DNA from 4 places in the Pragia fontium genome. Region 4 is predicted to be linked to each of the others. Evidence: predicted binding sites of a transcription regulator. Region 4 holds the regulator's gene; each other region holds the start of a gene.

Region 1 (7,823 bases), 780 kb from region 4:
TATTCGGCTTATCACATAATCACGGAAAAGAATGAGGTTTCTTATTCGCCATTCTTGTCTACCATACTAAAGTAATACTTCTTTTAGTGAACAGGATATCAGTACTGGTTTTAAGTTATTTTACAAACCGTAATGGGTCCCACTTAAAAAGTAAGGTTAATTAAAAAATAGCAGTAGTATTTTCACCTATTACTAACATTCAAATCATTACTTATCGTTTATTTCTTCTGAATACATTGAAATAACACTCCTTAAACTATCTAAGTAAGAAGTCACAAATAAAATTCAATAATCAATATCCCAGATTAAATTATATCTGTGCAAATAAACAAAAATATAAATAATCATTTATTTAAACACGCTTACTCCCTATAATCCCCGCGCTGTATTTTTATAATTTATATTTAAAATTTAAATTAGGGATAATCTTTTAATGAAAAAAATTCTTCTGGCTTCTATTATTTCTTTAAGCGTATGTGGCATGGTTAATGCTGGAGAACATACGGTGACTTTAGGCTATGCGCAAAGTAAAGTTCAGGACTTTGATGATATTAACGGCGTTAACGTAAAATATCGCTATGAGTGGGATTCTCCTCTAAGCATTATTTCATCCTTCACTTATATGAAGGGCGATAAAGATATGAGCTATCGTGCATATAGAGATATTATAAAAACCAAGGCCGAAGTAAAATATTATTCCATCTCCGCTGGTCCAGCCTACCGTTTTAATGACTTCGTTAGTATCTATGGCTTAATGGGCGTCAATGTTAACGATGTGGACTATTCCAGCAAATGGTATAACGCTGACAGTAGCTCTTATTCTTATAGTGGCACGCTGCACAGTAGCCAAACTAAATCTACCTTGATGTATGGTGCAGGCTTACAGATTAACCCAGTGACTAATCTGGCAATTGATGTTGGTTACGAAGGGTCCCGAATGGATGTAGACGGTAAAAACTATTCAATCAACGGCTTCAACGTTGGCTTAGGCTACCGTTTCTAATTTCATATTAAGTCACCCTCAATAAAACCAAAGCCCATAAATAGATTCACTATTTATGGGCTTATTTATTCTCGTCGTGACAAATTAAATATCCAGACGTACTTTTGCCGCATTAATCGCGCTGGCAACCTGCTCAGGGTTCACGCCACCTTTAGCACAGCGTTTTTCCAGACAGGACTTCAGCGATAAAGCAGGATAAACATCTTGGTCAATCGCCTCATTAAACTGCTGTAGCTGAGCCAATGAAAGTTCTTCTAAAGCTTTACCCTGTTTAATCGCTTCTAATACCGCAGAACCAACAATATGGTGGGCTTCACGGAATGGAATACCTTTAGCCACCAAATAATCCGCCAATTCAGTGGCGTTGGCATATCCCTGCTGAGCCGCTTCCTGACAGCGAGGACGTTTTACCTGAATACCATCAAGCACCAGCACTGCCATATGCAGGCAGTCTAGCCAGGTATCAAGCGCATCAAAAATGCCCTCTTTGTCTTCCTGCATATCTTTATTGTACGCCAGAGGTAAGCCTTTAAGGGTCATTAACATACCGCTAAGCGCCCCCTGAACGCGGCCACATTTGCCACGAATTAATTCCAGCGCATCAGGGTTTTTCTTTTGCGGCATCAGGGATGAACCAGAAGTCACCCGATCGGAAAGTTCAACAAATCCAGACTCACCACTGTTAAAGAAGATCAGATCTTCAGCAAAACGCGATAGATGCACCATACTAATGGATGCATCAGACAGCAATTCCAGCACGTGATCGCGATCGGATACGCTGTCCAAACTGTTACGGGTTGCCGAACTAAAGCCTAACCAACCCGCCAGTTGATCCCGGTCAATTGGATAAGCGGTTCCTGCCAACGCACCGCAGCCCAACGGGCTGGTATCCATACGCTTTAACGCATCCTGTAAACGGCTTTCATCACGAGCCAACATCTCGGTATAGGCTAAACACCAGTGAGCAAACGTCACTGGCTGAGCGCGTTGTAGATGAGTATAGCCCGGCATAACTGCATCTTGATTCTGCTCGGCGGTGATCACCAATGCCTGTTGCAGCTCTTTCACCGCATGCAGCAGTTGCTCCACTTCCATTTTGCACCATAACTTCAGGTCAGTAGCTACCTGATCGTTACGGCTACGGCCGGTATGCAGCTTTTTACCCAAATCACCGACTTTACCAATCAGCTTCTGTTCGACCCAACTATGGATATCTTCCGCATCACTGGCAACAATGGCTCCCGGTTCTGCACGCACTTCAATCAATAGCTGGTCTAACGCTTTTTCTAATTGTTGTTGTTCTTCAGCGCTTAACACACCCACGGTTACCAGTGCTTTAGACCATGCGACAGAACCAATAATATCTTGCTCCGCCAGACGATAATCAAAACGCAGTGAATCATTAAACTGCTTAAAACGCTGGTCTGCCGCTTGACTGAACCTGCCACCCCACAATGCCATACCCTTTACTCCTGAAAATCAGGGCAATAACAACCACCCTGGATTGATAACAACGAATGATATTAACTGGTTTCTGGACTCTACCGCGAAAAACAAAATAATGATGTTATCGGGTAAAATACATTGCGCTTAATAAAATAAGGGGCAATATCCTCATCGCCCCTCATGCTCTGTTAGCAAGAATAACGCCTTGAACTCAAAACGTTAAACGGTTTATCACTTCTTCAGTTCATTCAGCGCACGAATCCGACCTGAAAGTGAGAACAGACGGATAAAGCCACCTGCATGACTGTGATCGTAAACTTCATCTTCCCCGAATGTAGCAAACTCTTCGGAATACAGGCTATTAGATGATTGCTTCTGGATCGCCGTGGCCTGTCCTTTATACAGTTTCACCACCACCTCACCGTTAACATCTTCAGCCAGCGACTCTGCCGCAGCCTGAATGGATTTACGTAACGGAGCGAACCAACGACCATCATAAACCACATAGGACATTTCCAGCCCCAGTTGCTCACGCCACTTGAAGCTGTCACGATCGAGCACCAGCTGCTCAACGCCACGCAGCGCCGTTACCATAATGGTGCCCCCCGGCGTTTCATAACAGCCACGGGATTTAATCCCTACCAGACGGTTCTCAACAATATCAATACGGCCTACGCCATGTTTGGCACCCAGTTCATTCAGGGCTTCCAAACATTGGAACGGACTCATGGCTTTGCCGTTCACCGCAGTGACTTTGCCCTTTTCTACCTTAACCGTAACCAGTTCAGGCTGATCTGGTGCGTCTTCCGGCGATACGGTCCATACCCAACAATCTTGGTTAGAAGCGTTCCACGGAGTTTCCAGTACGCCACCTTCGGTGGAGATATGCCATGCGTTTTCATCACGACTGTAGATTTTTTCCAGCGAGGCCGTAGTCGGAATATTGCGCTCTTTCAGATAATCCAGTAGGGCTTCCCGGGAACGTAAGTTCCACTCACGCCATGGTGCCACTACTTTCAGGTGCGGAGCCAAAGCCGCATAAGTAGTTTCAAAACGCACCTGATCGTTACCTTTACCCGTCGCACCATGACACACCGCATCCGCACCCAATTTCAACGCCAACTCAACTTGAGCCTTAGCAATGATTGGACGCGCCATGGAAGTACCCAGTAAATAGCTGCCTTCATACAAAGCGCCGGTTTGCAGTACCGGATAAACATAGTCACGAATAAACTCTTCACGCAAATCGACCACATAGCACGAAGATGCGCCAGAGCTCAGCGCTTTTTGTTCTACGCCTTCAAGGTCAGAACGTTCCTGTCCAATATCGGCAACAAAAGCCACCACTTCACAGTCGCCGTAGTTCTCTTTTAGCCATGGAATAATGGCTGATGTATCCAGGCCGCCGGAGTAGGCTAATACAATTTTCTTAATACCGTTGTTATTCATCACGATTTCCTTGATTGCTAAGTCTTAATTCAGTTACTGAATAGTTGTTGAGAAAAAATATCCGCACATTTAATCAATCGATGGCCCGCTACGCTAATATGCGTGTCCCAACGGGCATCCCATTAAACAATGCGGGTAATTGGTCGGCATTACGCCAACTGGCAATATCAACCGGGCGCCCTAAAGTGCGGGCGGCATCCAGAGCCGCATTAACTTTCACGATCATGCCATCGGTAATAATGCCTTGCTCTATCAGCTTTTCGGCCTTTTCGGCACTCATTTCAGCGATACGCTGACCTTTACCGTCCAAAATACCGCTAACGTCAGAAAGCAGAACCAAATCCGCTCCCAGCGTTGCGGCTAATGCTGTCGCAGCCTGATCGGCATTCACGTTCATCAGCACACCTTCTGGTGTAATGCCAATGGAGCTAACAATCGGCAAATAGCCGCCTGCTAATAGGGTTTCAATCAGTTTTTTACTGCCCGCTTTAGCTTCGCCCACGTGGCCTAACTCATCAGACAGTTGTTTGACGGCGACCATATCACCATCGGCCAAACACAGGCCAATCGCATCAATCTGGTATTTTTTAGCTGCCGCCATCAGGGTTTTGTTCGCCGTACCGGCCAAAGCGCCGGTGATGGTGCCAATCTGATCTTGCGGTGTGACCCGTAGTCCATTGCGGCGAACTACCGGCAGCGCCAGCTTTTTCATTAGCTCATCCACCAAACAGCCACCGCCATGAACAATAATCAGGTCACGCTGATGCTTTTGCTTATAACCAGCAAGCGCAACAAACAGGCGTTCCATGGCTTCATCACTGTCTAACAGAGCACCACCAAGTTTAATAATTAATGGATTCATCCTTTCTTCTCCCTAGAGCAAGGATTGGGTTTCATGGAAGCCAAAGCGTATATTCATACACTGAACGGCCTGAGCTGCCGCGCCTTTCAATAAATTATCTTCAGCGGCCACCACGATAATGTGCTGTCCATCAACGGCAAAGCCAATATCACAGAATGGTTGTCCAATAACCGATTTTAGCGCCGGAAGCCCTTTTTCATAGACCCGAACCAACGGTTTATTGTGATAAGCGTTGAAAAATGCAGTTTTAATATCGGCTTCAGTCACGCCCGGTTTTAAACGGCAAGTAATCGTCGCCAAAATACCGCGCGGGAAGTTGCCTAAATGTGGTGTAAAAATCACCGGTATACCAAGATGTGCGACAATCTCTGGTTGATGGCGGTGGGTGAATACACCATAAGGCTGTAGGCTCACTTCGCAAAAACTGGTTGTCATACTGGCTTTACGCCCGGCACCGCTCACGCCGCTCACTGCATTAATCACCGGCCACTGTTGCTGATCTAAAAAACCAGCCTCAACCAGTGGTTTAAGGGCCAGCTGCGATGCTGTCGGATAGCAACCGGCTACCGCAACCAACTGAGCCTGTTTAATATTTTCACTTTGCCACTCAGCCAAGCCATACACTGCCTGCTTTAACAGATCCCGATGCTGATGGCTAAAGCCATAGTATTTGGTATAAAAATCAGCATCATCGACACGGAAAGCGCCGGACAGGTCAAACACCACACAGCCTGCGGCCAAAAATTTCGGTGCCAGATCGTGGCTCACTTCATGAGCCGTGGCGAGAAAAACCACATCAATACCTTTAGCCGCCTCAGCAACGTCGGTTAACGGCTGAAGGGGTAAATCAACCAAACCTTTAAGCTGCGGATGCAAATCTGAAAAAGTCTTTCCTGCATCGGCGCTTTGTGCCGACACCATCAGACCGGCAATATTAATTTCAGGGTGACGCCGCAGATATACAGCCAATTCTGCTCCGGTATAACCACTTGCGCCAACAATCAGTGTTTCAAGCATACAAATAGACCTGTATTTAAATGCGTACAGAGTTTGGAAACGGCAGCACGCTACGGTAAGGTGGATGAATATTGCTTAAGGTACGAAATTCTGTTCCCTTACACAATCCTTTATTGTATTTTTATGCAAAATAAATGAATTTATATTGAATTAATCACTAAGCAGGTGCCGAATTGTGAATAAAACCCTACCGCCTTTTATTGAGCTATACAGTAAACTTATCGCTATCCCCAGTATCAGTGCTACGGATGCTGCACTGGATCAAAGCAATGAATCCCTGATTAATCTACTGGCGGAATGGTTCAGCACGCTGGGGTTTAAGGTTGAAGTCCAGCCCGTTCCTGAAACGAGAAATAAATTTAATCTGCTGGCCTCTCTGGGTGAAGGCCCCGGTGGATTACTTCTCACTGGCCACACCGATACCGTGCCCTTTGATGATGGCCGATGGACTCGCGACCCTTTTACCCTGACAGAACACGACAATAAGCTTTATGGATTAGGCACCGCCGATATGAAGGGCTTCTTTGCCTTTATTCTTGATGCATTAAGAGATATTGATAAAAGCAAACTGACTAAACCACTCTATATTCTGGCAACCGCTGACGAAGAAACCTCAATGGCCGGCGCTCGCTATTTCTCCGCCACCAGCCAACTAAAACCCGATTGTGCCATTATTGGTGAGCCAACCTCTCTTCAGCCGGTTCGCGCCCATAAAGGACATATTGCCGACGCTATCCGCATTACTGGTCAGTCGGGCCACTCCAGCGATCCGTCCCGAGGAGTTAACGCCATTGAACTGATGCATGATGCTATCGGTCACCTGATGGGACTTAGAGATTCGCTGAAACAGCGTTATCACCATGACGCTTTTGCCATTCCTTATCCAACGATGAACTTCGGTCACATTCACGGTGGGGATGCACCGAATCGGATTTGCGCCTGCTGTGAATTACATATGGATATTCGACCGTTACCCGGGCTAACCCTCAACGATCTGGATGAATTAGTACATGGTGCACTGGAACCACTTAGCTCACGCTGGCCGGGTCGAGTGGCCATTGAGCACCTGCATACGCCGATTCCTGGCTATGAATGTGCCGCAGATAACTCATTGGTCAAAGTGGTGGAAAAACTGGTTGGCGCTCAGGCTGAAGTCGTCAACTATTGTACCGAAGCCCCATTTTTACAGCAGATGTGTCCAACGCTGGTATTAGGGCCGGGTTCTATTGACCAAGCTCATCAGCCGGATGAATTTCTGGCAACTTCGTTTATCCAGCCAACCCGTCAACTTTTAACGCAAGTTATTCATCATTTTTGTGCCGTTGGATAACCACCGCTGAACCATCCATCGCCGCCCAAAACAGGTATTAATTGTTAGGGCGGTAAACACCACTATTAAATTCTGAAAGTAGAATTTGTTGTTGAAATCGCGGGTTTATAAGAATTGCTTAAAGGATTCAACAAAGTTGTGGCAATACTTAATTAGTGTGATACAACTCTAAATTTGGTACGCATAAAAATAACGATCGAAAACAACACAGCATCACGCTTAACTAACCAGGCAGGGGACATATGAACGAACAATATTCAGCAATGCGAAGTAATGTCAGCATGCTTGGCACGCTTCTCGGCGATACAATCAAAGATGCGTTAGGGGAAAATATCCTCGAACAGGTCGAGACCATTCGCAAATTATCCAAATCATCCCGGGCAGGTAACGAAGCTAACCGTCAGGCTCTGCTCTCTACCTTACAAAATCTCTCCAACGATCAATTATTGCCGGTAGCCAGAGCATTTAATCAGTTCCTTAACTTTGCCAATACCGCAGAGCAATACCACGGCATTTCATCTCGTGGTGAAGCAGCGAATAACCCAGCGGTATTCGCCAATCTTTTTCAGCGCCTGAGAGAGAAACACATTACCGATGATGCGGTGCGTGAAGCGGTTGCTCAACTATCCATTGAGCTAGTACTCACCGCACACCCGACGGAAATTGCCCGTCGCACCATGATTCATAAGCTGGTTGAAGTGAATAACTGTCTCAGC
Region 2 (7,823 bases), 360 kb from region 4:
TGAGAAGATTCGTAAGCGTACCGAGAAGCAATTCCCGGGGGGTATTGAAGCTCACGGTACCGATGCATTGCGTTTCACCCTGACGGCGCTGGCTTCCACCGGTCGCGATATCAACTGGGATATGAAGCGTCTTGAAGGTTATCGTAACTTCTGTAACAAGCTGTGGAACGCCAGCCGCTTTGTACTGATGAATACCGAAGATCAGGATTGTGGTCAGAACGGCGGTGAAATGGTTCTTTCACTGGCGGATCGTTGGATTCTGGCGGAGTTTAACCAGACAGTAAAAGCCTATCGCGAAGCGCTGGACGGTTATCGTTTCGATATGGCGGCGAACATTCTGTATGAATTCACCTGGAACCAGTTCTGTGACTGGTATCTGGAGCTGGCTAAGCCTGTGATGAATTCAGGTTCAGAAACGGAACTGCGTGGTACCCGTCATACGCTGGTGCACGTTCTGGAATCACTGTTGCGTTTGGCTCATCCGATTATTCCATTTATTACCGAAACCATTTGGCAGCGGATTAAACTGCTGAAGAACATTACTGCCGATACCATTATGCTGCAACCGATGCCGGAATATGAGGCTGCGTTGGCGGATGAAGCTGCACTAGCAGATCTGGAATGGATTAAGCAGGCGATTGTTGCGGTACGTAATATTCGTGCTGAAATGAATATCGCACCGAGCAAGCAGTTGGAAGTCTTGCTGCGTGATGCTACTCCGGCAGCACTGCGCCGTGTAGAGGAAAACGAAACCTTCATTAAAACGTTGGCGCGTTTATCTTCAATCACTATTTTACCTGCTGGTGATAAAGGCCCGGTTTCAGTAACCAAACTGGTTGAAGGTTCTGAGCTATTAATCCCGATGGCCGGTCTGGTGGATAAAGCCGCCGAGCTGGAACGCTTATCGAAAGAAGTGGCGCGTATTGAAGATGAAATTGCGCGTATCGAGAGCAAACTGGCGAACGAAGGCTTTGTTTCTCGAGCACCGGAAGCGGTAGTGGCAAAAGAGCGTGAAAGACTAACTAGCTATGCCGAAGATAAAGCGAAGCTGTTAGAGCAGAAAGCGACGATTGCTGCATTGTAGTTTTGGTTTTACTTAAGTTGAGAAGGCCGCCGTTAGGCGGCCTTCTTATTTCTAATCGATTAAGTGCTTGGGTTAATAAAACTAAATAACCCAATAAGCCAATTGAACTACGCCCAGTGCGGCTAGTCCCGCAGCCACATCATCCATCATCACGCCAAAACCGCCGGAGCAGTGTTTATCCAGCCAACCGATAGGGCCGGGCTTAAGGATATCGAAGAAGCGGAAGGCAACAAAAGCGGCGACCATCCACCATAAACCTTGAGGCAGGGCGATACAGGCGATCCACATACCGACAAACTCGTCCCAGACCAGAGCGCCATGATCTTCAACGCCGATAGCATTACCGGCGACCTGACAGGCCCAAACGCCAATCACGAAAGCGAAAACCAGAAACGCCAGATAGGCTGGCATCGAGAGTAGCTGTAGCAGGTAAAACAACGGGATTGCCGCCAGTGAACCGACAGTACCCGGAGCCTTGGGTGAAAGGCCTGAGCCGAAGCCCGTGGCAATCCAATGCAGCGGGTTAGTGAGTGACAGACGATGTAGTTCGGGTTTAATCATTATAGGCAATTCAGCAGTTTTATTGATTGGTGGCGGCCCGTTTGATTTGGGCCGCATCTGTTTTAGTTAACCGGGGAATAACTCAGAGCATTTCCAGCGGTTTTTTTCGGCTTGGTGGTGGAAAAGCGGTATCGAGCGTCACATAGTCTTCATGTTGCAGCTCAATGCTTAAGCTACCAATGTTCTCAACCATATGTTCAATGGTTGAGGCTTTGGGAATGGTAATGATGTTATGGTCGCGCAGTACCCAAGCCAGTGCAATTTGGGCAGCGGTAGCTTGATGACGCTTTGCCACTTCCGTTAATGCCGGATGTTCCAGCAAACGGGCCTGTTCTATGGGGGAGTAGGCCATGATTGGCATACTGTTGCTGCGGCACCACGGTAGCAGGTCATATTCAATGCCGCGGCGCGACAGGTTGTACAGAACCTGATTAACGGCAACCTGCTCATTTTCTGCCACGGTCATTAACTCATTCAGGTCATCAACATCAAAGTTGCTAACGCCCCATTGACCAATTTTCCCCTGCTCCACTAAGTCTTCCATGGCATTGGCGGTTTCTTCCAAAGGAATATGACCGCGCCAGTGCAGCAAATAGAGGTCGATATAGTCAGTGCCCAGACGTTTTAAACTGGCTTCACAGGCGGCGATAGTGCCGGTGGCACTGGCATTACCGGGAAGCACTTTACTGACCAGAAACACGTCATCGCGGCGACCTTTAATGGCCGCACCAACCACTTTTTCCGCTCCTCCGTCAGCATACATTTCGGCGGTATCAATTAGCGTCAGGCCGCGATCGATACCGTGCTGTAGAGTTTGTATTTCGCGTTGAATATCGGAGCTGCGCTCCCCCATAAACCAGGTGCCTTGCCCGAAAACTGGGGTGTCATCCCCGCTGGGTAAAGCGATATAACGCATATGTTGTCTGGCCATGCAATCAACCTCCCGTTAATAAAAACTAATGGCGAGTTCCGTTATCTTCTTCATCAATCGGATGTTCATCATCGTCTTCATCATCATCGCTGCCGTTAGGGTCTTCATAGTAGGTACCCCAACCGTCGTAGTTAATGTCGAAGCGGTCTGCCAGCTTAATCAGCTGCTCGACCTGCTTATCGATGATCTCCGCATTCAGTGAAACCTCACTGATTACATCACAACACAGAACGATTAAACTGTCTTCGACTTCCAGCTCTTCCGGGTCGGTGACTTCATAACCCATTCTGAACGCTTCTATTGCTGCTTTTTCCAGCGCTGAGAAATCTTCTGCTGAAAAGTGATGCTCAATTGCATACAACGCATCAGGATCGCTCCCGTCTTCCAGCAGCTCTTCAATAATCAGTCGAGTTTCTTCGCGTTGCTCTTCCAACAAGGCATTCAGTTCGTCATTAGACATAATATTTTCTCACCTATGATAGTTAGTTAGCGTTATTCTCACACAGTGCAACCGGTAGCTCCACAGGAAAGGCAAAGTTTTCTTCACTGTTGGGTTGATTGTGAATATTAATTCATATAAATTGATTTTTAATTCAAATTTGTTTATCAAACACCACTCGAGTTTAGGGAGACTGCGTTATGTCCCAATTTTATCAGCGTCATTTGCTGCGGTTACTTGATTTTAGTCCAAATGAGATCTGTGCATTACTTTCACTATCATCCAAATTAAAAAAAGATAAGAAAAATGGAGCTGAGAAGCAAAAGCTAGTTGGTAAGAATATTGCACTGATTTTTGAAAAGGATTCGACCCGTACGCGCTGTGCGTTTGAGGTAGCGGCTTTCGATCAGGGAGCGAGAGTAACTTATCTTGGCCCGAGCGGCAGTCAGATCGGGCATAAAGAATCGATTAAAGATAGCGCCAGAGTGTTGGGGCGCATGTACGATGCCATTCAATACCGTGGTTTTGGTCAGCAAATTGTCGAGACATTGGCACAATATTCCGGGGTGCCGGTATGGAATGGGCTGACCAATGAGTTTCACCCAACCCAGATTTTGGCTGATTTATTAACCATGCAGGAACATTTACCGAATAAGGCACTGTCGGATATGAAGCTGGCCTATTTGGGGGATGCCCGTAACAATATGGGCAACTCGTTATTGGAAGGTGCCGCCCTGATGGGTATAGATTTACGTTTAGTGGCCCCTAAAGCCTGCTGGCCGGAAGCTTCTTTGGTGGCTGAGTGCCAAAAGATTGCTGATACCACCGGTGCGAAACTGACCTTGACGGAAGATATCGCCCAAGGCGTTGAGCAAGTTGACTATTTATATACCGATGTTTGGGTGTCGATGGGGGAGCCTAAAGAGGTGTGGCAAGAGCGTATTGCGTTGCTGAAAGCCTATCAGGTGAATCAACAGATGATTGAACTGACCCATAATCCGCAAGTGAAGTTTTTACACTGTTTACCGGCGTTTCATGACGATAAAACCACCATGGGTAAACAAATGGCTGAGCAGTATGGATTGCACGGTGGCATGGAAGTGACTGATGAGGTGTTTGAATCAGAGCACAGCATCGTATTCGATCAGGCAGAAAATCGCATGCATACCATTAAGGCTGTGATGGTTGCTTCGCTGGCTAAGTCTTAACAAGTAGGCCCCATTGCTTTATCCGTTACGATGGACAAAGAGCGTGGGGCGACGTTAAGGTGGGTGTTTTACAGCGCACTCACCAGCATTTTGATGACGGCTTTGCGTACCAGCGCTGGTTTGCCCACGGCACATAATGGCTTATGAACTTCATTGGGATAGAACACCACAAAGTCACCCTCTTTTAAAATGATCTGTTTTTCTTGTTCACTTTCTCCAGCGGGTAAGAAAGCAATGTCTTTATCCGCCAGCCAGTTATCGGTGGGTTTGCCAGCCGGTAGGTTGCTAAATCCCATGCTTTCTTCGCCTTGCAGAACGATTTGAATATCCAGATAGCGTTGATGATATTCCGCTCGGCGGTTTTCAGCCGCTTCAGTGCTGTCATTGAAAATCAGAACGAAAACGTTATTGCCATCAATATCATGTTTGCCTAACGGCGTGTCAGGATGAATATTTTTCTTAATATATTCGATGGCGTCTTTTAGTTTGGCGGGCAGGTAAGGAACCAACTCCAGGTGGTGAATGTTTCCGGTAATCATAGGGACTCCTTTATGAAAATGAAAAGCTGTTTCATATTCTATAATGGCGGTTCAATAAATACATCGAGTTTTATCATGTACATCGCGACATTGGTCACGTTAGCTTGATATACAGCTGCATGGATCTCATTGGATTGACGTTGTTTGTCATTTTATGGTGCATCTTAGCGTAAGCGCCTTATAATAAGCGGCGTGATTGATTCGAAATACTTAAAAACAACATTGAAAAATAACAGGTAAAAATCAGGAGAATCCATGTCCCATATTATTCATACAGATAACGCACCAGCAGCCATTGGCCCATACGTACAGGGCGTTGATCTGGGCAGTATGGTTATTACTTCCGGTCAGATTCCGGTTGATCCTAAAACAGGTGATGTTGCTGATGATGTTGCCGCTCAGGCGCGTCAATCTTTAGAAAACGTAAAAGCCATTGTTGAAGCTGCTGGCCTGAAAGTGTCAGATATTGTGAAAACCACGGTATTCGTTAAAGATTTGAATGACTTTGGTACGGTTAATGCAACTTACGAAGCTTTCTTTACTGAACATAAAGCGCCATTCCCGGCTCGTTCATGTGTTGAAGTTGCTCGCTTACCGAAAGATGTCAAAATAGAAATCGAAGCGATTGCGGTTCGTCGGTAATCGTTTTCTTTCTACTATAAGTAAGATTCCAGGGTTCAGATTTGGAATCTTACTGTCAGTTCCCCGCACTTATCGTCTTTAGTATTTATTCGCGACCGATGTATCTGCCGGAAATTTTACCCCAGTCAGTGCACGTATGTTGGTTAACAAACGGGATGTACTGCGAGAAAGGGTCAGACCGGCATGATAGATTTCTTGGTTACGCACTAATTCAGCAAACACATCCGCTTCATAGTACATGGTATTTTCATGCTGTGGCTGTGATATCTCCTGCGGTTGTCCGCCGCGTGGGGTGAAGATGATGTTTCGACACTGCGAAATCTTATCTATCACCAAGGTTCCTTCTTCTCCCTGAATTTCGCTGGGAATATAAGAATCACTGATTTTTGAGTGGAACAATACCGCATCAAAACCGTTGTAGCTCATCCAAACGCTACCATGCCCATCTACGCCGGATTTTAACAGCGTGGCGCTGGCGTCCAGACTCATCGGTTCACCAAATAGCGCAATAGCGCTGGCCAGACAGTAATAACCAATATCCATAATTGAGCCATTAGAGAAGGCCGGATTGAAGGTATTCGGATTTTCTCCGTCCAAGTAGCGCTGGTAGCGTGATGAATACTGGCAATAATCAATAAAGACCTTACGTACTTTACCGAGCTGCGGGAGCGTTTGTTTTAGTATTGAAAAATTGGGCAAATAGGCGGTCTTAAATGCCTCAAATAAAACCACCTGATGTTTCAGGGCGCAGGCAATCAGACTTTCCATCTCCTGAATATGGGAGGTCATCGGTTTTTCACAAATAACGTGCTTGTTGTGCTGTAGCATCAACAGAGCTTGTGAATAGTGCAGGGAGTTTGGACTGGCAATGTACACTGCATCGATTTGATTGCAGTTGGCCAGCGCCTGTAGATCGTCAAAAAACAGCTCGGCCTGATTGGGTTTGCCAAAGTCATGAGCGGTGTTTAATGATCGGGAGTATACGGCGGTGAGTTTTAGCTTTCCTGTGGCATGGGCAGCATCAATAAACTGTTGAGTAATCCAGTTGGTACCAATAACGGCGAATCGAATCATAGGACAGTTCCTCGAAAGGAAAAGAAGGATATCTTATAGACTAGCACAGCTATTGTTGCAGATTCAGTTGGATAGCATTATTGGTAACAGACCTGCATGGTAGTGCAGGTCTGGGAACACCTAGTTTACTCGCTGACTTTTAGCGTCTACCTTTGGCTTTTTTATCTTTCGCTGGGCTGGATGGACGCGCCATTACTGATTGGTAAACCTTGAAACGTCCGGTTTGAGCCAACACTTCATGGCTGCCGAAAGTGGCATCCAGAATATCCGGATAAGGCAGGAATGCGTTGGCAACAATGCACAGGCGACCGCCCAATTGCAGATGTTTGGTTGCCCCACGGATCAGCGATTCAGCGGCACTCAAGTTGGTTTGCAATCCATCGTGAAACGGAGGGTTGGAAATAATGAAATCAAAGCGGCCTTCAATATCAGAGAACACATCGCTGGCGATGACTTTGCCTGATAAATCATTGGCAGCCAGCGTGGCTTTACTTGATTCAAGAGCCGCAGCGCTGACGTCACTTAATGTCAGCTCCAGTCCATCAACGCTTTTAGCCAGTATCATCGATAGCACACCGGCACCACAGCCAACATCCAGAACTTTACCTTTGACATTATCCAGGACTGAAAGCAGCAGTTGGCTGCCGACATCCAGGCCATCACGGCTGAATACGCCGGGCAGGGTTTTAATCGGTAAATCATCCAGCGTATATTCATCCCACCACTTGGTCAGATCGAACTGAGCCTGACGTTCAGAGCGGAAATGGTAGAGGCTACAACGGCGTGCGCTGTCAATTTTAGCAATCGCGCCGAACTCCGCCAGTAAGGTTTCTGCGCTACGAACTCCACTGCGGTTTTCACCAACAATAAACAGCTCGGTGCCGACGGGGAGGAGGCTGAGCAGTGACTGAAGCTGGAATTGAGCTTCCTGCTTGCTTTTGGGCCAGTAAAAAATCAAGGTATCACAGCCAGCGGTGAGTTCTGGTTGTGGCAGTAGATTAAACTGCGCTTTGTCACCTAAAGTTCGGCTAAGCTGGCGCCAATGGTGATATTGGGTACAGTGAACCCGGATATCCTGCGCCTCAAGCTGACAGGCGAGGTTGTCTTGTAAATCACCGGCAAACAGCACCCGGCGTTGAGTAAATTCATCAGTGTGCCGTAGTATTACTTCACTAGCGGGGCATAAAACGGACATATTATTCTCCTGTGAAGCAACAAGCCGCTGCCTCAGATAGTATTCGGCCAGAATTATAGAGCTTTATTGGCGGAAGTTCGATGGGTTTGCTAGCATAGCGCGGCTTAACCGTGTAATTTCATCCTGGCGGCAAAGGTAAAGAGTAACAGC
Region 3 (7,823 bases), 1.4 Mb from region 4:
TAATCAGCGTGGCCAGAATTTGTTTATGGTCAGAGAGCCAGTCTTTACGATAGTGAGTATTTTCCAGACGGCTATGCAGCTGGATCCACATCGGATTATTTTCACGCCACTGCCAGGACTGTTTAAATAGCTCGACCAACATACTATTGTGGGTCGCTTCAGCGATGGCAAGGTGGAATAGCATATCACCGCTTTCTTTATCATCGGATACCAGTTCTTGCTCTTCAACTTGTAGCGCCTGGCGCATTTTTACAATATCTTCTCGCGTGACCTGAAGAGCAGCGAACTCGGCAATGTTACTTTCCAGCAGTTGACGAGCCTGAAGCAGCTCAAAGGGGCCAGCATCATTACATTGATTGGTTGCTGATGCGTCGCTGGCGGAATCCTGAGGAGTATTAATGACAAAAATACCTGAACCGCGCCTCACCTCAACTAACTTTTCAATTTCCAGCATGATCAATGCCTCACGTACAACTGTACGGGAGACGTTCAGCATTTCAGCTATTTCACGCTCAGGAGGAAGACGTTTACCAATCGCATACTGCTTCTGAGCAATCATGCGACGTAGCATCAGTCCAACTTCTTGATAGGGCCGTTGTTGAGAAGATTGTTGTTTCATGATGGTGTGTCAGTTCTCATCGATTGACTGGTATAAAACCGAAAAACATAACTATTATGCCAAATTATAACATAACTGGTCAGCCAACTATATCTGAAAACAGCCACGGGCATAAAATGTCCTCTTCAGACTAAGACAGGAAATTGGCTGATTATTCTAATTTAGTGCCGAAGACCAAGCTATTTGGTCTGGCTGATCGCGGTTATAACCCGTTTACTTGATAAAGCGACACAGTATTCGCTTTCATTGTGCATTTTAACCCAACCAATCCTTATGAACTGTCAACCATACTTGTAAATTGGTTAACCAGATCACAGATTGATCATGCCTTTGGTTTACCTAATTGATTTGCGTGATCGCGATCAATTTTTTCCTGATTTTACTCATTCACCATGTCAACTTGGCGCAATGGGGCATTTATTAATGAATTACATCACCAAGACCATTGAGCGCAGATAACCATTGGAAGGCCATTTATTTTTTTTGGTCAACCTATTTGATGATGTTTCCGATACTTCTTGTTCTAAGCAATTAGGCTTAAGCGATAGGTATAGTGATGAACAGAGGCTTTTTCATGAAAATGACAAGATTAAGATGGTGGATTATTGGCCTGGTTTGTATGGGCACAATTGTAAACTATCTTTCACGTAGCTCATTGAGCGTTGCCGCTCCGGCAATGATGCAAGAATTAAACTTTAATGAACAACAATATTCTTGGGTCGTGAGTGCATTCCAACTTTGTTATACCGTTGCTCAACCGATTGTCGGTTATTTGCTGGATGTTATTGGTCTAAAAATAGGTTTCTTCATTTTTGCACTGCTATGGTCGCTGATTAATATGGCCCATGCTTTGGCCGGTGGCTGGGTCAGTCTGGCGTTTCTGCGTGGTTTAATGGGGCTGACTGAGGCCTCTGCGATTCCGGCCGGTATCAAAGCCAGTGCTGAGTGGTTCCCAACTAAAGAACGCGGTATTGCCGGCGGTTTATTTAATATCGGTACCTCGATTGGTGCAATGTTAGCACCACCTCTGGTTGTGTGGGCGATGCTGACGTTTGCAGACCAAGGGCTTGGCACCGAGATGGCGTTTATCATCACCGGCGGTATCGGTATCTTGTTCGCTATTACCTGGTTCCTTATTTATAACTCGCCGAATAAACATCCGTGGATTACCCAAAAAGAGCTGCGCTATATTGAAGATGGGCAGGAAAGTTATCTACAGGATGATAATAAAAAGCCTTCGGTAAAAGAGATTATCAAACAGCGTAACTTTTGGGGATTAGCGATCGCTCGTTTTCTGGCGGATCCGGCTTGGGGAACATTAAGTTTCTGGATGCCATTATATCTGATCAACGTGATGCATTTACCATTGAAAGAGATCGCAATGTTTGCCTGGTTACCGTTTCTGGCGGCCGACTTTGGTTGCGTTGCCGGCGGTTTTCTTGCCAAGTTCTTCATGGAAAAACTGAAGATGACCACCATCAATGCTCGCCGAGCTAGCTTTACCATCGGTGCGGTTTTGATGATTTCCATTGGTTTTGTCAGCATGGTGTCGAATCCGTATATCGCGATCGCGTTAATGAGCCTGGGCGGGTTTGCCCACCAAACGCTGTCTACCGTAGTAATTACGATGTCGGCTGACTTATTCAAGAAGAATGAAGTGGCGACCGTCGCCGGACTGGCTGGTTCTGCTGCATGGTTAGGGCAATTGACCTTTAACCTATTTATGGGGGCATTAGTGACGGTTATTGGTTACGGCCCGTTTTTCATCGCGTTGAGTCTGTTTGATATTATTGGTGCGATTGTTCTCTGGACCTTAATTAAGGATCCGGCGAAAGATGCTAAAAATAGCACAACCGGAGAGGCGGCTTTAGCCAACTCATAATAGAAAAATAAGCGTTTGCTGGATTTGTTCTGAAGCCGTAGCCAACTAATGTTGGCTACGGCTTCAGTGTGTGCGGCGTATTCTGATTAAACTTGTGAGACCAGAATTTTTGAACGGCGCTGATAGTTATACATTGCCTGCTTTTTCAGCGGCAGATCATCAATATCCGCGGGCATAAAGCCGCGTTCCTGAAACCAATGAATACTGTGGGTGGTTAATACAAACAGTTTCTCTAGTCCCATCAGACGGGCTTGAGTACTGATTTTCTCCAGCAGAATTTCACCGCGCAGTGAACTGCGATACTCCGGATGGACGGCGACGCAGGCCATTTCACCAATTCTCTCTTCGGTAAAGGGGTAGAGGGCTGCGCAGGCAATGGTCATATTATCGCGTTCGATAATAGTGAATTTATCAATTTCCATTTCCAATTGTTCACGGGAACGGCGCACTAAAATTCCTTGTTGTTCCAGCGGGCGAATGAGCTCCAGAATACCGCCAATGTCATGAATGGTGGCTCGGCGAACCTGCTCGGCACTTTCCATGACTATCTGGGTGCCAATACCATCGCGGGAGAACAGCTCCTGTAGTAATGCGCCACTGTCTTGATAGCTAATGAGATGACAACGGCGAACACCGCTGCGGCAAGCTTTGACCGCACCGCGCAGAAAGCGCACGGTACCGGAGTTATAGTCGCCACTGGCCTCATAATACTCTAGGTATTTTTGCGCGTCGTTAGGGAATAGCTCAGGCAGGATCTTGCCCTTTTCGTCTTCGACTCCCTGAGAGGAACAGAAACCGATAATTTTCTCAGCCTTAAGTTTAATCGCTAACTGTGTGGCGAGTTCTTCTGAGGTTAAATTAAAGCTTTCACCAGTGACCGAAACCGCAACGGGCCCCAACAAAACAATGGCACCGCTGTTTAACTGATGATGGATGGCGTCTTCATCGATGCGCCGAATGCGACCGCTATGACAGTAATCAATGCCGTCATCGATACCCAGCGGTTGCGAAATCACAAAGTTGCCGCTGACCACATTAATATGCGCCCCTTGCAGTGGCGTATTATTCAGGCTCATGGACAGGCGAGCGGTAATATCCAACTGAAGCAGACCGGCGGCTTGTTTTACCAACTCCAGCGATTCCGCATCGGTAACGCGAGTATGTTTATGGTAGATCGGCGGCTTGTTATGCAATGCCAGATTGGCATCAATTTGTGGTCTGGCACCATAAACCACCACGAGCTGAATGCCCAGACTGTGCAGCAGGCCGATATCACTGATGATATTACCAAAGTTTTCATGCTCGATGGCTTCACCACCCAGCATGATGACAAACGTTTTGCCCCGATGAGCATTAATATAAGGAACTGAATGGCGGATGCCTTCCACCAGCTCAGTAGTACGTTCCTTCATGATAAAACCTCGTTGCATAAAAATTCGTATTTTTTGTATTTTTATTCTATTTAGTGTCATCTGGCAAGCAGAATATTTAAACAAACTCGGTTTTTTATTGGTTGATGATCATAATGCTCTGGATTGTTTTGAGCGTTTGTCGCTAATTTGGGGGGGAAATGTCAGTTTTCTGATTTTTTCGCCTCAGATCTAGGCAAAAAAGCAGATAATATACAGGTTAAGCGTGACAGAACGGTCTCTCTTCGGTAGAGTTTTACGCCAGCTTTATTTTGTTTATATTTTGTAGTTCGTTTTATGTCGGAGAATCATGTCTAGCTCTAAACCTAATTACTTACGCCGTCGTTTATTACAGGGTGCTGCTGCAACCTGGTTATTGAGCGTGAGTGGTGTTGGCATGGCGGCGTCATTAACAAGTGTTATTGCGGTGCGTGTGTGGCCCTCTTCGACCTATACTCGGGTAACGCTGGAATCCAGTGCCCCTTTGAAATATAAACAGTTTGCTTTAACTAATCCCAATCGAATTGTTATCGATATTGAAAATGTTCATTTAAACAGTGTGTTAAAGAGCATTGCTGGTCAGGTGCAAAACAGTGACCCTTATTTGAAGCTGGCGCGCATCGGGCAGTTTGATAAGAATACTGTGCGTTTAGTGTTAGAGCTTAAGCAGAATATTAATCCGAACCTATTCACTCTGAAACCGATTGCGGAATTCAAAAACCGTCTGGTGGTCGATCTGTATCCGGCTAACGGCGGTTCTTCTGAGCCAGACGATCCGCTGTTGGCGTTGTTAAAAGAGTATAATCAGGGCGCGCTGGAGCAGGATCAGCGGGCAGATGTACCCCAAACCGGCAAAGTTGGCCGCGATCGTCCACTGGTGATTATGTTGGATCCTGGTCATGGTGGGGAAGATCCTGGGGCGATTGGTAAAAGGGGAACTCGGGAAAAAGATATTGTGCTGCAAATTGCTCGTCGGTTGCGCACCTTAATCCAGAAAGAACCCGGTATGAAAGCCTATATGACGCGTAATGAAGACGTATTTATTCCGTTAAAGGTACGAGTTGCTAAGGCGCGCAAACAGCGCGCCGATCTGTTTATTTCTATTCATGCGGATGCGTTCAGCAATCGATCAGCTCATGGTTCATCTATTTTTGCGCTGTCGACTAAAAAGGCGACCAGTAGCGCAGCACAGTTTTTAGCCCAAACCCAGAACGAAGCGGATAAAATTGGCGGCGTCAGTAAGAGCGGCGATCGCTATCTTGACCATACAATTTTTGATTTAGTACAAACCGCGACGATTAGCAGCAGCCTTAAATTTGGTAAAGAAGTGCTCGGTCGTATGGGGCGGGTGAATAAATTACATAAGAATAAGGTTGAGCAAGCGGGATTCGCAGTGTTAAAAGCGCCAGATATCCCCTCTATTTTGATTGAAACCGCCTTTATTTCTAATCTGGAAGAAGAGCGTAAGTTGAGAACGGCAAGGTTCCAGCAGCAAATAGCTGAATCCGTTTTTGCCGGGATCAAAGCGTATTTCTCGACCATCAAGTTTTAGCTAACGAGTGTCACCCCGTAGCCATTATTGGCGCGTTTAACGTTATTAGGCGCAAATCATTTAAATGAAGCGGGTTTCCCTGTTCTATCTAGAAAACATCCCAGTTTACTTGTTCTGACAAGTCGGCTGGGATGGCGTTTAACGATCAATTTACGGTATATCAGCGACTTTTTCTGCCTTGGCTGCTTAACTGTTGTTTTTGACGATACAACATTAACCTTTCCAGCGTGACGGCCACTAGGGTACCTAAAATCAGCCCATTACTCAGTAGTGAAGTGACTAAAGGTGATAAACCAGCAAAGGCGGTGGCGGGTAAAAACATGGCGCTAATACCCACAAACCATCCAGCCGCGACACTATGGTTACGTATGCCTTTATCTTCTACGCTATCAAACTGCGTCAGTGCAATCATAATGATACCTAAGCCAAAGGACGGGATAAGCGCAGCATAGCCTACCGCGGGTGGTAAGGCCGCGAAGAATGAAGTAACGATAGGGGATAGGCTGATTAATATTATGAGTAAGTTTCCGCAGATAAAAGGCAGCAACTGAGTAAAACGCGTTTGCGCGATAAAAGCAGCGGAACCGGAAATCGGCACTGGGCCAATAGCACCGAAGGTGCCTGAAAGCAGGTGAATAATACCGGAAACAATGCTGGTTTTATTTAAGCGGTCTTCAACCGGCAGTTCAAACTTCTGGAAAACCGTTTGCACGACTTTAACACTGGCCATTAAGTTAGTGAGTAACAGAATTGTCAGCAGGAATACGTTAACTATCATGCCATGCTCAAGGCGAGGAGTGCCAAAGGGGAAGATCGCCGGTAGCTTAATGGCGCTGGTTACCGGTGTAATCGGGTTGGCATAACCAAACAGGTAAAACAGAATCCAGCCGCTAATGATGGAAACCAGCGTCGCGTAAGTGCTAATTTGTTTGATTTTGATACAGATATAGGCAATAGCAACGGTGGCGATAGAGAGTAAGGTTATCGTTGGATTAATGGCGGTGGACTCTTTACTAATACCCATCATGCCTTTTAAGAAGGTACCGGAGAGCTGGACTACCAAAAGAATCAGGTAAACGCCCATCACCGTCGGGGTAAATAGTTTGGCGATTTTATTCACTACGCCTAAAAGAGAAAGCAGTATAAAAATACAGCCGCTTAAAATAAAGCTGAATTCCATAACGCGCAGGGTTTCATTATGTGAGCCAAACAAGACGGAACCAATACCGGCATAAAGGGCGAAAACGCCCCACCAAATCCCTGCTGGCCCTTCTATGATCGGCAATTTATGCCCAAATAGCGCTTGTAATATACCCGCGACACCTAAAATAAATAGCGTGCGTGAGACAAATTCAATGATGGCATCGGGCGTTAAGCCAAATGTACTGGCAATGGATACTGGGATAACAACGCTGCCCATCAGTATATAAAGCATCCATTGCAGCGATGCTAAAATAAATTTCATAGTGATCTCCTGAGACTGGTTCCGCATTATAAAGCAAATAAGCTGACATGTTGTTTAATCGCGGTATGTCTGAGCATCGATATGGGCAGTTTAAAGGGGAATGAGTAGTGAGTATTACCATGAGGGACACTGCTGGAGATATCATTAACTGAGAAACGATATTGATTTTTTATTCAGCGGTAGTGTTTAGGCCAGATAGGCAAAAGCTGATTCAACCATAGATTGCTGAATCAGCCTTTATCAGGATTGACAGGATTAAACGCTAATCAACAATAAACAGACGTGCGCCTGTCTCAGTATAGGATTGGTGCTCTTCTGCATTATCACCAACCTGATAGCTCATACCGGGTTTGAGGACAAATATACGGCCATCTTCCAGCGTGGTTTCCAACTCGCCCTCGATACAAAATAAGACATGGCCCTTTTTACACCAGTGATCGGCAAGATAACCCGCAGTATATTCAACCATCCGCACCCGGATAGGATTTTGCGGGTCGCCAAAAAATCGAGTTTGCCAGTAGGCCATGCCGGTTTCACCGCTATGTTCGGTTTTTTCTACATCTTGCCAGTCGGTGAGGCTAAAGGGAAAAGGTGTCATTTTCATAGAGTTACCTGAATAATCTTAATTTCAATGCGTTGTAATTAAGCATAGCAGGGATATTTTCCCTGACGGCAGTGGTCAGTATTGTTTTTCGGTATGGGTTTAGCAGTGTCGATTTTTTAGCATAGGCTGATTGAACAGGTTGTCAGTCAGTTGCTAAACGAAACAATACTTAGGAATTATGATTATCAGGAAACGGGTATTAGTGCAAGAAAGGAAGTTTTTTGGTTGCGGGGGCCAGATTTGAACTGACGACCTTCGGGTTATGAGCCCGACGAGCTACCGGGCTGCTCCA
Region 4 (7,823 bases):
CATTTGGCAATGCTGCCAGCGTACTGGTCGGTGATTTTATCTATACCCGATCTTTCCAAATGATGACCAGTCTGGGATCCCTTGAGATTCTGAAGTTGATGTCTTCAGCAACCAATGTGATTGCTGAGGGAGAGGTTATGCAGTTAATGAACTGTAACGATCCGGATATCACTGAAGAAAACTACATGCAGGTCATCTACAGCAAAACTGCCCGCCTTTTTGAAGCCGCCGCCCAAACGTCTGCCATACTGGCCGATGCGACGCCTGAACAAGAGAAAGCGTTGCAGGACTATGGCCGCTATATTGGTACCGCCTTCCAGCTTATTGATGATTTGTTGGATTACAGCGCGGACGGAGCCAAATTAGGTAAAAATTTAGGCGATGACTTAAACGAAGGTAAACCGACATTGCCACTGCTGCATGCCATGCACAATGGAACGCCAGAACGTTCTGCGCAAATTCGTCAGGCTATTGAGCAAGGTAATGGACGCCATCTGTTGGAAAGCGTGTTAGATACCATGAATCAGTGTGGTTCTCTGGTTTATACCCAGCAGCGGGCGGAAGAAGAAGCAGGCAAGGCCATCTCTGCCTTATCTTGTTTGCCTGACACGCCTTATAGGACGGCGCTAGAATCATTAGCGCGTCTTTCAGTACACCGCAATACCTAGGTCATACCAAATCGGGCCAACTATTGGCCCGTTTTTGTAGGCCGATCAAAACGACTTTTCAGTCGCTACTCTCTTCACTATCGTCTGACGACCCGTTTACTTTGGCCATTAACCCAGCCACACCATGCCTCAGTAGCAAGGAAATCAGCTGTTCACGCTCTTTCTGAGTCAATTGATTATAAGCACTCATCCAGATAGTTAGGGGTTCATTAACCTGAGCACTATACTTAGCGCCCTCTTCCTGTAGCCGTAAAGCTAACTGCACCTTTTCAGGAATACTCTCGATATGGTATTCCACCGCTTTGCCTTGGACACCAACGCGTTTACGGTATTGCCAGCTTTCACGTTTAGCTCTTTGACTGATACCCTGAACGGTTGTCGGTAGCCCAGCAACGCCCACTAACTCTTTTGTTGCAAACCATTCTTTTTTCATAAGCCTATCCGTTATAAGCGTGCGGACATTTAGCAAACATCTGCAGGCTCAGGCGATTTGGCAAGCATATCGACTTTTTCCATTAGCCCTGAAATACCATGGCGGACAATGAGGGAAACAATGCGCTCACGCTCTCCCGGCGTTAATTGATTATATGCAGTAACCCAGATAGAAAAAGGATCGTTCACCATGGCGCTATATTTCGCCCCTTCTTCATGGGTGCGCAATACCAACCTAACTTTGTCCGGAATGCTATCGATATGATATTCAAGCGCCTTTCCCTGAACGCCTGTGCGCTTACGACTTTTCCACTGCTCTCGTCGTGCTTTTTGATTGATTCCCTGAATGGTTGAAGGCAATCCGGCAATTCCCGTTAATTCATTTGTTGAAAACCATTCTTTTTTCATAAAACACCATCCCTTTCGCTCACGATTCCTGCCGGTTTCCGCCACTCAAAGTGTTTCTTAAAAAACAGATTAGATATTTCAATCAGAGTCGCATACCCAGTTTATAATGAATAAAGTAAATATGTTCAGTAACCAGTTTATGTTAGTTGATTGAATAAAAAAATACCTAACTAAATCACTTACCCTGTCTGAAAAGACAGGGTAAGTGATTGTATACATGCATCTTATGCGTTGGGATATTAAGGAGAATCGCCATGTATATGGCTATAAATAGCAATATATCCACCTGAAAGGCAATACTTTGGATACAAAAAACAAGCCGATTTTATATAAAAAGAACCTATCTTTTATTGAAATAAAAAATGGAATATCAAATAAAAAGAAATTAAAAAGTAAAAAGCAATATAAATAAAAACCTTTCAAATCAAATCAAATCAATAAAAACATTCATTGCCATCAATAGAAATAAATCATTTGAAATTTATTTGGAAATTTGTTGATATAAAGTTTACAAAAAAACAGAAAATGACTTTATCAAATAAAAATATTTTGCAAATTTCTATTCATAAATTGCCTTCTGACCCATCGACACCAATAGGAGATCGTTAATGATTCCAAGGAAAGAAAATTGGCATTCCGCTGATATTATTGCCGCCCTGCGTAAACGAGGTACAACCTTGGCAGCCCTGTCGCGCCAGTCAGGTTTAAGTTCATCTACCTTAGCAAATGCGCTCGTTCGTCCATGGCCAAAAGGAGAATGGTTAATCGCTGATGCACTGGAAAAACACCCTTCTGAAATATGGCCCAGTCGGTACTATGACCCTATTACTCATCAATTGCGAGCCAACCGCCAAAGAAAAGAAAGATAGACTTTCCCACAATAAAAACCGCTATCGGAAATGCCTCCGATAGCGGTCAGTTAACGCGTTATTAAGAAATTAACCCTGAATAAACTTCTCACCCAGTTCAATGTCTTTATGCAGTACATCGAGCATAGAATCTAACGCATTTTGTTCAAATGCACTCAAGTTGCCAATATCTTTTCTGGCTTCAATACCATTCTTACCCAGCAAGAGTGGTTGAGCAAAGAAACGGGCATATTTACCATCACCTTCAACATAGGCGCATTCCACAACATCTTTTTCGCCCTGTAGAGCGCGTACCAGCGATAAACCAAAGCGTGCAGCCGCCTGTCCCATTGAAAGCGTTGCAGATCCACCACCCGCTTTTGCTTCAACAACTTCAGTACCTGCATTTTGGATACGTTTGGTTAATGATTCAATTTCACTCTCGGTAAAGCTCACGCCTGGAATTTGCGACAGCAAAGGTAAAATGGTTACCCCTGAGTGTCCGCCAATAACGGCAACGTTCATATCCTGAGGCTGCTTACCTTTTAAAGCCGCCACAAAAGTATTGGAGCGAATAATATCCAGCGTCGTGACCCCGAAGAGCTTATTCTTATCGTATACACCCGCTTTTTTCAGCACTTCAGCAGCGATAGCAACCGTGGTATTGACCGGATTGGTAATAATACCGATACAGGCTTTTGGACATACTGCAGCAACCTGCTCAATCAGATTACGAACAATCCCGGCATTGATATTAAATAAATCGGAACGATCCATACCTGGTTTACGAGCAACCCCGGCAGAAATAAGAACGATATCGGCTCCCTGCAGTGCTGGTTTGGCGTCCTCACCGCTGAAACCCGTTACTTTAACCGCGGTAGGGATATGACTTAAATCAACCGCAACCCCCGGAGTAACCGGTGCAATATCATAGAGAGCGAGTTCGGAATTTGCTGGCAATTGCGTTTTCAGCAATAAGGCTAGAGCCTGACCAATGCCACCGGCTGCGCCTAGAACTGTAATCTTCATTCATTACTCCTTTATTGTTGATGCCTTTCTTGATGCGTAATTAAAAAATCACCTGAAGCTTAGAGTATCGTGACTATAATCACCAATTGTTAAATTTAAGATTGAGATATGCTGCAAAGAATAAACAATTAAAAACTTTTTGGTCATAAAAACCGTAATTAAAAACTTTTTGGTCGTGCAAACTACAAATTTGAAACAATTTGTTCACAAAATTCAAAGTTAAATAAAGAATTTTGAGTCCTAGCGAATTTTTATTCATAATAAGGATATTGTTATCCAACTATCAGCGGTGCAAGATGCGACATCCAACAAAACAAGATGATTTGGTTAAGGCGTTCAAAGCGCTGTTAAAAGAAGAAAAACTCAGTTCTCAGGGAGAAATTGTTCAAGCCCTGCAGGATGAAGGCTTTGAAAATATCAATCAATCAAAAATATCTCGAATGCTGACTAAGTTTGGTGCTGTGCGTATCCGCAATGCCAAAATGGAGATGGTATATTGCCTGCCAACCGAATTAGGCGTTCCGACAGCAACCAGTCCACTGAAAAACCTGATTCTGGATGTAGATTATAACGATGCATTAGTCGTTATCCATACCAGTCCCGGTGCAGCGCAATTATTAGCCCGTCTGCTTGACTCTATGGGTAAATCTGAAGGCATTCTCGGCACTATTGCGGGCGACGATACCATATTTACCACACCGGCCAGAGGCTTCAGCGTAGAGCAGCTTTATCACGCCATTCTCGATCTGTTCGAGCAAGAATTGTAGTCGGATGAAAAGGCCCTGAGTCTGCCAAAGGCCTTGAAGCAAAGCCGTTTCATAATGAAACGGCTGACAAGCCTCGTTAAATCAGTCGCAAGTGTTACCGCGACTTTTATCACAGAAACTGTTTTTGCTTTAGCCCTGCCAGTAATTTCTCGTGAATACCGCCGAAACCACCGTTACTCATCACCAGAATGTTGTCACCTGGCTGAGCGCTATTCACAATCATATTCACCAGCGCATCCAAATCTCCAGACCAGTGCGCCGGTTGGATACAGGCGTCAGTGATATCTGAAACTTGCCATGGCAAGTTGGCAGGCTGCAAGATAAACACTTCATCGGCGCGACCAAATGCCGGAGCCAATTCATCTTTGCTAATACCCATTTTCATGGTGTTCGAGCGAGGCTCCAACACCGCAAGAATGCGAGCGGTGCCGCCAACTTTACTTCTCAGCGCGGTTAACGTGGCTAAAATAGCCGTCGGATGGTGAGCAAAATCATCATAAACAGTGACGCCATTCACCTCACCACGTAATTCCAGACGACGGCGAGCATTGATAAATTCATCCAATGCTCCGCAAGCATCCTGTGGTTGAACACCAACGTGACGGGCAGCGGCAACGGCCATCAAACCGTTATGCATGTTATGCTCGCCGATCAGTGACCAGTTCACTTCACCGACCACTTCACCATTCAATAACACCTGATAATGGCTGGCATCCGGCGTGAGCTTATTGGTTGACCATTGTTGACCTTCGCCGCTCATTTCAAGCTCGCTCCAGCATCCCATTCCGATAACGTGTCTTAAATTCAGATCGTTCTCCGGCAGAATAATCTTGCCCTGCCCCGGAACTAAGCGCACTAAATGATGGAACTGCTTTTGAATCGCTCGCAGATCTTCAAAAATATCCGCATGATCAAATTCCAGATTATTCAACACCAGCGTTCGAGGACAGTAATGGACAAATTTAGAACGCTTATCAAAGAACGCACTATCATATTCATCAGCCTCAATCACAAAGAATGGGCTATCTCCTAAGCGAGCAGACACATCAAAATTACCGGGTACGCCACCAATCACGAAGCCCGGCTTATAGCCACAATGTTCGAGGATCCAGGCCGTCATGCCTGCGGTCGTCGTTTTACCATGCGTACCCGCAATGGCAATCACCCAGCGATCGCGCAATACATTGTCATGCAGCCACTGAGGACCAGAAATATAAGGAATACCATCTTCCAGCACCGCTTCAACACAAGGATTACCGCGCCCCATGGCATTACCAATGATCACTAAGTCAGGACGTGGATTCAGCTGTGATGGCTCATAGCCCTGAATCAGGTCAATCCCTTGTTGTTCTAATAGGGTACTCATCGGCGGATAAACATTGGCGTCTGAGCCAGTAACCTGATGTCCTAGAGCACGGGCCAGCATCGCAATACCGCCCATAAACGTGCCGCAAATACCAAGAATATGAATATGCATTATATTTCCAGTTTATTGGTGTATCGAGTTAGCTCTCATTCTAACGCCTTAGACAAGCTATAAGAAGGGGAATAACCTATCAATTTGCTTAACCTTTAGTTAAAATTTACTACAATAAAATATCGATGGCATATGACTGCCATTTTTTCTTCAGCCGACTAGGAATTGTTCATGAAAACGTTAGGCGAATTTATCGTCGAGAAGCAACAAGACTTCCCCCATGCTACTGGTGAACTGACTTCACTGCTCTCTGCGATTAAACTAGGCGCTAAAATCATCCACCGCGATATTAACAAAGCGGGTTTGGTTGATATTCTTGGAACAAATGGCGTTTCAAACATACAGGGCGAAGTTCAAATGAAGCTCGATCTGTATGCGAATGAAAAGCTTAAAGCCGCGTTGAAAGCCCGTGGAGAAGTCGCCGGAATTGCCTCAGAAGAGGAAGATGACATTGTTATCTTTGAAGGCGAACGTTCAACAAACGCAAAATACGTTGTATTAATGGATCCGCTGGATGGTTCCTCTAACATTGATGTAAACGTTTCTGTAGGAACTATTTTCTCCATTTATCATCGTATTACACCGATTGGTCAGCCAATCACCGAAGCAGATTTCCTGCAACCGGGGAATCGTCAGGTTGCCGCAGGTTATGTCGTTTATGGTTCTTCAACCATGTTAGTGTATACCACCGGTGCTGGCGTACATGCCTTTACTTATGATTCATCTATCGGCGTTTTCTGCCTGTCTCATGAGAAAGTTCGCTTCCCGGCAACGGGGAATATGTATTCCATTAACGAAGGTAATTACATCAAATTCCCACAGGGCGTTAAGAAATACCTGAAATATTGTCAGGAGCAGGATGAAGCCACCAGCCGCCCTTATACTTCAAGATATATCGGTTCTCTGGTCGCGGACTTCCACCGTAACCTGCTAAAAGGCGGCATTTACCTTTATCCAAGCACTGCATCACATCCAAAAGGCAAACTGCGCTTATTGTATGAGTGCAATCCAATGGCCTTCCTGGCAGAACAAGCAGGCGGTCGCGCCAGTGATGGATTCCGACGGATCCTTGATATCATTCCTGAAGAACTCCACCAGCGGATGCCGCTGTTTATCGGTACCGAATCAATGGTAAAAGATGCCGAACGCTTTATGCATAACTATCCGGATGCGTAACATCTCCCGGGGTTAGTCTCAAAATCATAAATTAAGGGCAGATATTTTCTGCCTTTTTTATTGCCTAAACTACAGCGAACATGCGTAAGCTAACAAAATAAAAACATTAGCAACCAAATTATTTTACATTCAAGATGAAGTAAAATATCGTGACGCTATAAAGATAAGATCGGTAGATAAGAGGGCTTATATGCCAGAACATCTTCAGCTGTTAGATTTGGCTATCATCGGTGTTGGTCTGACGTTTGCCTATATTATCTTCGGTATTACTGGATTTGGTACCGCACTGATTGCCAGCCCGCTTTTAGCATTTTTCATTCCCGTCGATAAAATCGTTCCGCTGCTGGCGCTGCTTGACTGTTCTGCTGCCATCACTAATGTTTTAAGAGATCGAAAGAATGCGGTAATCAGTGAAGTAAAACGGCTGGTACCGTTAATGATACTTGGTAGTTTGTTAGGTGCTGCCGTTTTGCTGTATACCAATCCGGATAGCTTGCTTATCTATCTGGCTATATTTGTTATTGCTTATGCGATTTATTCGCTCAGCGGTTTCAAACCAACCGCCCAATACACGACCAAAGCCTCTGTGCCCTTTGGATTTATTGGTGGTATTTTCAGCGCACTCTTTGGCAGCGGTGGTTTTATTTATGCCATTTATTTGTCTGGCCGAATTCCGGATAAAAACAGTATTCGCGTTACCCAAAGTACCTTAATCGGACTTAGCACGTTTACTCGTATCGTTATCTTCTTTGTCGCCGGTGTTTATAGCGACTGGTCATTCCTAACCATGGCGCTGGCTTTATTCCCGGCAATGATTCTCGGTGTATTTATTGGCCGTCGGATTACGATTAAGCTGTCCCGAGAAAACTTCCTGAAAATCATCAACGTTGTTATTCTACTCTCAGGTATAGCCTTGCTTATTCGGGCACTGGTTTAACCATTACGCCTATCCATCGGTAAATTGATTATTGTTTACATTTTTAAAACATTTATAATGGATTCAATTTACAATTATCAG

The links. Region 4 encodes ArgR, which controls arginine synthesis, uptake and breakdown. Its sites were predicted from a motif close to ANTGAATAAAAATACANT; they were not measured.
Region 1: a site for ArgR is predicted at 5,890-5,907, ahead of argC (N-acetyl-gamma-glutamyl-phosphate reductase). Genes of this name have one in related genera too.
Region 2: a site for ArgR is predicted at 3,157-3,174, ahead of argF (ornithine carbamoyltransferase). Genes of this name have one in related genera too.
Region 3: a site for ArgR is predicted at 3,946-3,963, ahead of argA (amino-acid N-acetyltransferase). Genes of this name have one in related genera too.

Annotation. Positions count from the first base shown of each region.
Region 1 covers NZ_LR134531.1:3,697,694-3,705,516, forward strand. Annotated here, with positions in the region: gene EL341_RS15965 (hypothetical protein) at 1-75, shown strand, start outside; gene EL341_RS15970 (Ail/Lom family outer membrane beta-barrel protein) at 434-1,003, shown strand; gene argH (argininosuccinate lyase) at 1,088-2,464, opposite strand; gene EL341_RS15980 (argininosuccinate synthase) at 2,681-3,898, opposite strand; gene argB (acetylglutamate kinase) at 3,987-4,760, opposite strand; gene argC (N-acetyl-gamma-glutamyl-phosphate reductase) at 4,773-5,777, opposite strand; gene argE (acetylornithine deacetylase) at 5,953-7,107, shown strand; gene ppc (phosphoenolpyruvate carboxylase) at 7,350-7,823, shown strand, end outside.
Region 2 covers NZ_LR134531.1:801,997-809,819, forward strand. Annotated here, with positions in the region: gene EL341_RS03215 (valine--tRNA ligase) at 1-1,084, shown strand, start outside; gene EL341_RS03220 (phosphatidylglycerophosphatase A family protein) at 1,166-1,645, opposite strand; gene EL341_RS03225 (aldo/keto reductase) at 1,728-2,576, opposite strand; gene rraB (ribonuclease E inhibitor RraB) at 2,602-3,036, opposite strand; gene argF (ornithine carbamoyltransferase) at 3,216-4,223, shown strand; gene EL341_RS03240 (YhcH/YjgK/YiaL family protein) at 4,292-4,762, opposite strand; gene ridA (2-iminobutanoate/2-iminopropanoate deaminase) at 5,018-5,404, shown strand; gene EL341_RS03250 (Gfo/Idh/MocA family protein) at 5,483-6,478, opposite strand; gene rsmC (16S rRNA (guanine(1207)-N(2))-methyltransferase RsmC) at 6,618-7,673, opposite strand.
Region 3 covers NZ_LR134531.1:3,122,231-3,130,053, reverse strand. Annotated here, with positions in the region: gene uxuR (Uxu operon transcriptional regulator) at 1-619, opposite strand, end outside; gene EL341_RS13605 (MFS transporter) at 1,194-2,501, shown strand; gene argA (amino-acid N-acetyltransferase) at 2,588-3,916, opposite strand; gene amiC (N-acetylmuramoyl-L-alanine amidase AmiC) at 4,221-5,462, shown strand; gene EL341_RS13590 (purine/pyrimidine permease) at 5,623-6,927, opposite strand; gene EL341_RS13585 (DHCW motif cupin fold protein) at 7,190-7,531, opposite strand; tRNA gene EL341_RS13580 (tRNA-Met) at 7,754-7,823, opposite strand, start outside.
Region 4 covers NZ_LR134531.1:439,749-447,571, reverse strand. Annotated here, with positions in the region: gene ispB (octaprenyl diphosphate synthase) at 1-668, shown strand, start outside; gene EL341_RS01890 (DNA-binding protein) at 727-1,101, opposite strand; gene EL341_RS01885 (DNA-binding protein) at 1,131-1,508, opposite strand; gene EL341_RS01880 (helix-turn-helix domain-containing protein) at 2,117-2,377, shown strand; gene mdh (malate dehydrogenase) at 2,447-3,385, opposite strand; gene argR (transcriptional regulator ArgR) at 3,682-4,152, shown strand; gene mpl (UDP-N-acetylmuramate:L-alanyl-gamma-D-glutamyl-meso-diaminopimelate ligase) at 4,262-5,629, opposite strand; gene fbp (class 1 fructose-bisphosphatase) at 5,801-6,805, shown strand; gene EL341_RS01855 (sulfite exporter TauE/SafE family protein) at 6,996-7,742, shown strand.